DNA from 3 places in the Paenibacillus sp. MCAF9 genome. Region 3 is predicted to be linked to each of the others. Evidence: riboswitches for the same ligand, from Rfam matches in the RefSeq annotation. Region 3 holds a riboswitch; each other region holds the start of a gene.
What was found. A riboswitch is a leader RNA that binds a small molecule or an ion and turns the genes downstream of it on or off. The one in region 3 is predicted to bind cobalamin.

Region 1 (2,267 bases), on a different contig from region 3:
TCCAAAGCGGTCTTAAACGCATCCAACACTGTTGGCCTTTTAATTTGAGTGAAGTTTACCGGTTGCTTGCCATAAACAGAACCCGTAACGCCATCAACACTCATATTGACAGAAATAGGTTGTTTAATTTCCTCTAAACGATGCCATACCGTTTTCTGATATTTAATATCAAGTAAAGCAACAAGTGCCTGCTCAGTCGCCATTCCATTAGATCCGCCACTAAGTAGGTATTTAAATGATCCATCCTGAAGCTGGAACAAAGAGAAAGAATCGAGTACCGTTTTACCATTCACTGTCCAGGCATCAGACAAAATATCTTCGCCAATGGCCGTTATTCCGGTCACTACAGTGGATAGACTATTCGAGTTATTGTTGCTAAACATAATATGTTCTTGGTTTAGCTTTATCGTTTGTAAATAATTTTTCACTCTTTCAATTGCCGCTTGAACAGCACTATCGTCCTGATAGTTTCCAAGTGCTAGCAGACCCATCCCTGACATATCTGGATCAGACTTCGATCCGAAGTAAGCAAAGCCACCATCAGCCAGTTGCTTGCTTAGTAAAAAATCTACTGCTTTTTTCTTAGCAGCTGCATCCCATTTCCCAACGTTGCTGCCTAGCTTTTCGCCAGTATCAAGTGCAAGCATTGCCCACATATGTTTGTTTGTTGAACCAATTGCTCCCGTAGCAGCATCTTGCTGCGATGCCAGCTCGGCATACAGATTGCGATCTGTTTCCCACGCATGAGCAGGATCTTCGCCCATAGCAAGCAATCCGAATATGTAACGGATATGCTCAGTTCCTCCATTATCCGGTTTTAGTACCGGATTTGTAGGCTCCTGTGTCTCCCAGCTTGGCAGCTGCCAGTTGCCGTCGTTCAAATTCACGCCCGCGCCCCAAAGCGCTACGATTTCCACCCACGATGTCAACGGCTTTTTCTTGTTTTTATAATACTCAACCGTCTTATCAATCATCTCATTCAATGAAGCATTCGCAGAATGATCTGCCGCTTTACCTACTTGAGGTGCAAATAAAGTAAACACCAATACAAAACTTAAAATAGCAGGCAAACTCTTTTTCATAAATCTCTTAAAATTAAGCAATGTTTTCTCTCCCTTTAATCATTTTTGGCAACAAAAAAACATCTTTCCGTTTGTGGAAAGATGTTTGGATAAACACGTGCGCATGGAAGCATAGGAATCCACCTATTGCAAAAGCACGAATAAACATCTCCCTCCCATCCTCGTGAGAAATATAGAGCGCTCCTATGGCAGGTCTCCTGGCTTCGCTTCATTGCTTAGACGATCTCCTTCCCGTCATGATATGACAGTGGACAACATGATCGTCTGCTCCGCGATACAGTGGCGGGACCGCGTCGGATTTTGACCGAACTTCCCTATTAAGCTGCTTGTGAATGATAGATTCACGGCAGCACCATATTAGCTATTCTATGAAATTGTAAGTGCTTGTTTTGTGAATTGTATCAAATTTGAAAGGATTAGACAAAGGTTCTGACCGTTTTTTTTCAACTTGTACGATTCCCTATTCGATTTCATGCGCCTATGACTAGTATTTCATCATAAATCTACTTCAGCTCCAAATTACTCAATTTTGAATCTCTTAATCGAGCGCTGAAGCTCCTCCGAAAGCTCATTTACAGATGAAGCAAGCTGCTGCGTTTCAGCTGCGAGCTGATTTTGCCGCTCAGTGTCTGCTGCCGATTGCGCAGCATGAGTTGAAGTATCCTTGGCTACCTGCGCCATCGATTCAACGGAAGCGCTCACTTCCTCGCTGCCTGCTGCCATCTCCTCCGTTGAAGCAGATACGTCTTCAATTTGGGAGGCTACAAGGCGGGATTCCTTCCATATCGTGTCAAAAGATACCTTCAGCTCCTGAACGATGAGTAATCCTTGTTCCATTTCTTGCTCTCCTGCAGTGACCGCGCCAACAGCATCGGCAGTCAAGGCTAGCACCTCATTAATCGTTTCTTCGATATGGCCCGCATGAGCCGAAGCCTGTTCAGCCAGCTTTCTCACTTCACTTGATACTACTGCAAATCCACGGCCATACTCTCCTGCATGTGCCGCTTCTATAGCAGCGTTTAGAGCGAGCAAATTCGTCTGATTTGCAATAGCAGCAATCGTGCCTGCCATCTCTTGGATTTCGGATGAGCGCTCATTAAGCTGCCCGATCACTCTTGATATCGAAGCCGTTGCCGCGCCAAGCCGCTCCATTTGACCAACCGCATGATCCGATTTTTCATGGCC
Region 2 (2,267 bases), on a different contig from region 3:
ACTATATCATCACAGATGAAGGTATAGATGCGGACGTTGTGGCGAGGTATGAGTCACAAAATATAAAAATGATGAAAGCAGCGCTTTCGGAAAATGGGAAGCGTACTAAAGGTAGGAGCTGAGCCGATGAGTTTGTTTGATTTGACGGGTAAAACAGCTGTCGTCACAGGTGCAGGGCGCGGACTTGGAGAAGCGATTGCGCTTGGATTAGCACGAGCGGGTGCGGATATCGCGCTTGTCACGAACCAAACGCCTGCTGACAAAACGGCAGCAGCGATAAGAGAGCTTGGACGCAAAGCGATTACAATTCAGACCGATATTGCTGACCGAACGAAGCTTGCTGGAATTGTTGATCGTACAGTTGAAGAACTGGGACGCATCGATATTTTGGTCAACAACGCGGGTATCATTCGCCGGACGCCAGCTGCAGAGCATAGCTACGAGGACTGGCAGGATGTACTCGACGTTAACTTGAATTCTGTATTTCTCCTTTCCCAGCTGGCTGGGAAACATATGATTGAACAGGGCTCAGGGAAAATTATTAACATTGCGTCGATGCTAACCTTCCAAGGCGGAATTAATGTTCCGGGCTATACGTCCAGCAAACATGCCGTTGCCGGTCTTACCAAAGCGCTTGCCAGCGAATGGGCAGCTAAAGGCTTGCAGGTAAATGCGATAGCCCCAGGCTACATGAGTACAGACAACACCGAAGCGCTTCGCGAGGATCCTGTTCGCAGTGCTCAAATTTTGCAGCGCATACCAGCGGGACGCTGGGGGACATCGCAGGATTTGATTGGACCAGCGGTGTTCCTAGCCTCTTCAGCTTCTGATTATATGAACGGCCATATCTTGGCTGTTGATGGCGGTTGGCTGGTTAGGTAATTGTATAAAAAACCAATAAGGCTTTCCTTTTGCAGCGCAGGCTGCTTGGAGGAAAGTCTTTTTTTGATATTATAATGATTTCCATTGTATGGTTATTATTTTGCGTGTATAGTTATTCGTGATCCTAAAAAATGCGATCAACAATTGAAATAAGTGGAAATAGGTGCTCTTGCGGTATAGCTTGAGCTTAAAAGGGAAGTCCGGTGCAAAACCGGCGCGGTCCCGCCACTGTAACAGAGGAGTCTAAGCGCTAACGCCACTGATCTAAACCGGTTGGGAAGGCAAGCTTACGATGATGATTCTGGAGCCAGGAGACCTGCCTATTTGAACGACACTGATTTTACCTACGGGAGATAGGGAGGTGTTAAGACAGAACCGTTGTTTATTAAAACGCCGGGCGTCTTTACCTTTGCTTCTTTAAGGTAACGACGCTCTTTTTTGTGCTTTTATTTCATGATAATTACATTTATTAGGAGGAAATATGAACGTGAGCAAACTGCAAAACAGTGTACTTGGATATCCGCGTATCGGCGAAAATCGGGAATGGAAAAAAGCGCTTGAAGCTTTTTGGAAAGGTGATTTGGACGAAACGGTATTCCTTCAAACGCTTGAAAGCATTCGCCTTAACAACCTGAAGCTGCAAAAGGATAAAGGAATTTCTTTAATCCCTGTTAATGATTTTACGTTGTATGATCAAATGCTGGATACTGCAGCGATGTTTGGCCTTGTGCCAGAGCGTTTTTCCTACGATGGAGGTCCTGTTCCCGTACAGACCTACTACGCAATGGCGAGAGGGACACAGGAAGCACAAGCCTGCGAGATGACCAAATGGTTTAATACCAACTATCACTATATCGTGCCGGAACTTGCGGGTGCTGCACCGGTACTGACGGAAAACCGTCCGCTGATTGCATACCGCGAAGCCAAAGAAAAGCTTGGCATTGAAGGTAAACCTGTCATTATCGGTCTATACACCTTCCTCAAGCTGTCGAAGGGCTACGATGCCAAGCAGCTTCCGCAGCTTATTGAGCAGTTTATACCGCTTTATGCTCAGCTGCTTAAGGAGCTTGAGCAAGAAGGCGTACAATGGGTGCAAATCGATGAGCCCATCCTTGTTACTTCGATTTCTGAGGAAGAGATGCAATGGGTTGAATCTATTTATGCAAGGCTGAACCAAGCAGCACCAGCGCTTAACATCATGCTTCAAACGTATTTTGAAGCGGTTGAGCATTATGAAGCTGTAGTTGCTCTGCCGGTACAAGCGATCGGTTTGGATTTCGTTCATGGCTTAGTGCAAAACTTGAAGTCGCTGGAGCAATTTGGTTATCCGAAGGATAAGCTCGCTGGTATCGGACTTGTAGATGGACGCAACATTTGGCGCTCAG
Region 3 (2,267 bases):
AAAGTGGACTTGCCATTAATAAAAGGATCCATATTAGCAGGCTTCCTACTTACCTTTATGGAAATTATGAAGGAGCTGCCGCTGACGCTGCTGCTGCGCCCGTTTAATTTTGAGACGCTAGCGACAAAAGCCTATCAATATGCAAGCGATGAGCAAATTCATCAAGCTTCGGTACCGTCTTTATTCATAATCACGGTGGGAATGGCAACTGTTTTTGTTTATCATTGGTTGGGAGAGAAGAAATCCAGATGAACTTTTTTGAGCTGACTAACGTTTCTTTTAGCTATGATAATGGGAAAAAGAGTGTATTAGAAAACTTTACGATGCAAATGCAGAAGGGTGAAGTTGTTGGAGTGCTTGGTCAAAGCGGTTGCGGGAAAAGCACGCTGCTGCGGATTATTGCCGGGCTTGAGATTCCTGCCTCGGGACGTATTGCCGCTGGCGGCAGGGTTTTAGTAGATGATCAGCAGTTTATTCAGCCTGAGCAGCGCGGCATAGGCATGGTGTTTCAGGATTATGCATTGTTTCCTCATCTGACTGTCGGTCAAAATATATTATTTGGTTTACATCGATTATCAAGAAAAGATAGATTCAAACGGCTGGATGAAATGCTGGAGCTGATACAGTTAAATGATTTCGTCAAGCGTTATCCGCATGAGCTTAGCGGAGGTCAGCAGCAGCGTGTTGCTTTTGCTCGTGCGCTTGCCCCGTCTCCCTTGATGCTGTTGATGGATGAGCCATTTAGCAGTTTGGATTCTCACTTAAAGCAAAGCATTCGGGAGGAGCTGAAGCGTTTGCTTCACAAAGCCCAAATTACGTGTATGTTCGTCACCCATGATCAAGAGGATGCAGCTGCTATTTGCGATCGAATCATTCAAATCCCATATAGACAAACCCCAGCAATCCCGATATGATTGATTAAATAATCGCATAATTGAATAGAGAAGGTGCAAACAAAAGCATGCTTTTGTTTGCTTAATAGGGAAGTCCGGTTCAATGCCGGCGCGGTCCCGCCACTGTATGTGAAGAGTGATTCTCTGCAAATGCCACTGTCCGATTCAAGGATGGGAAGGTGTGAGAATCGCGTTGACGCACGAGCCAGGAAACCTGCCTTTTTTATTTTGTTTCTCATTCTTCGGGGGTAAAGAATGTGGAGGCGTAATCGTTTTGCAGGACGCATCATATATTTTAGTTATATACGGTTGCTATTCTTACATTCGACATGCAGATCCCCTAATAGAAGGGGGTCTTTTTTTTATTGTTAAGGTTTGTGTGAATGAGACAAAAAGGAGTAGAAAACAGACGATGGCAAAGATTTGCAAGAAATGGTTACCAAGCTTAATCATCCTATGGCTGTTTATTGGTTTATTAGCTGGCTGTGCCAGTCCGGCACAAAACGTTAATTCCAATACCAATCAAGTGCAAACCAGCAACGAAGGACAAGTGGGAAAAGAAGCGGAGAAAGCCGCTGATGAGCAGCCAACGAGTACTTCAGCATCAGAAACGGCAGAGGCAACGCAGTTGCCTAGCGAAGATAAAGATCAAGCGAAGGCAACTGACAACGCTGGCGATAAGCAAGTTACGCCTTCCCCGAAGCCGAAGCAGACAAATGAGCCGAAATTGGATGATCCAAAAACGAAGCCTACTGCTTCTGCGAAACCAAACAAAACAGATGGTACGACTACGACAAAGCCCGTCACGCCTGTTGCAACGCCGAATCCTGTGCAGACGGTTACGATTTCAATTGTCGCGGACAAGGATACGGGAACGGTGCTTGCTCCAACAGTCGTAGAGTTCAAGAAGGATGATACCGTTCTTGATGTATTGAAGAAAATTACGAGAAAAAACAAAATACAAATGGAATACAGAGGTGTTAAAGGCGGTGCTTATATCGAAGGCATCGACAATATTTACGAATTCGATTTGGGCGCGAAGAGCGGCTGGATGTACCGAGTAAACGGTGAGTTTCCTAACAAGGGCGCTGGGGTTTACAAGGTTAATGAAGGCGATGTTATTGAATGGTTGTACACGACTGATCTTGGCGAGGATATAGGAGCAAAATTCGATGAATAGTGCGTTCGGTTCGGTACATCCGGTTACGAGCTTCAGTTATTATGCTGGAGTCATTACATTCGGCATGCTCTTATTTCATCCTGTTTTCTTATTGACGTCACTTGCTGCGATTACGGTTATTATTGTCATTCATGGCGAAGGGAAGCGGCTGCTTAAGCTGCTTCCTTATTATGTTCTAATGGGCGGTTTGGTTG

Region 1: it holds a riboswitch for cobalamin, as region 3 does, so the genes downstream of both, AB4Z45_RS20605 (DUF4430 domain-containing protein) here and AB4Z45_RS20050 (DUF4430 domain-containing protein) in region 3, are expected to answer to the same signal.
Region 2: it holds a riboswitch for cobalamin, as region 3 does, so the genes downstream of both, metE (5-methyltetrahydropteroyltriglutamate--homocysteine S-methyltransferase) here and AB4Z45_RS20050 (DUF4430 domain-containing protein) in region 3, are expected to answer to the same signal.

Annotation. Positions count from the first base shown of each region.
Region 1 is NZ_JBFREL010000014.1:124,204-126,470, reverse strand. Features, by position in the region: gene AB4Z45_RS20605 (DUF4430 domain-containing protein) at 1-1,103, opposite strand, end outside; cobalamin riboswitch at 1,253-1,454, opposite strand; gene AB4Z45_RS20600 (methyl-accepting chemotaxis protein) at 1,602-2,267, opposite strand, start outside.
Region 2 is NZ_JBFREL010000004.1:298,195-300,461, forward strand. Features, by position in the region: gene AB4Z45_RS09360 (DeoR/GlpR family DNA-binding transcription regulator) at 1-122, shown strand, start outside; gene kduD (2-dehydro-3-deoxy-D-gluconate 5-dehydrogenase KduD) at 127-882, shown strand; cobalamin riboswitch at 1,027-1,220, shown strand; gene metE (5-methyltetrahydropteroyltriglutamate--homocysteine S-methyltransferase) at 1,370-2,267, shown strand, end outside.
Region 3 is NZ_JBFREL010000013.1:111,268-113,534, reverse strand. Features, by position in the region: gene AB4Z45_RS20060 (ABC transporter permease) at 1-252, shown strand, start outside; gene AB4Z45_RS20055 (ABC transporter ATP-binding protein) at 249-914, shown strand; cobalamin riboswitch at 929-1,129, shown strand; gene AB4Z45_RS20050 (DUF4430 domain-containing protein) at 1,306-2,073, shown strand; gene AB4Z45_RS20045 (energy-coupling factor transporter transmembrane component T) at 2,066-2,267, shown strand, end outside.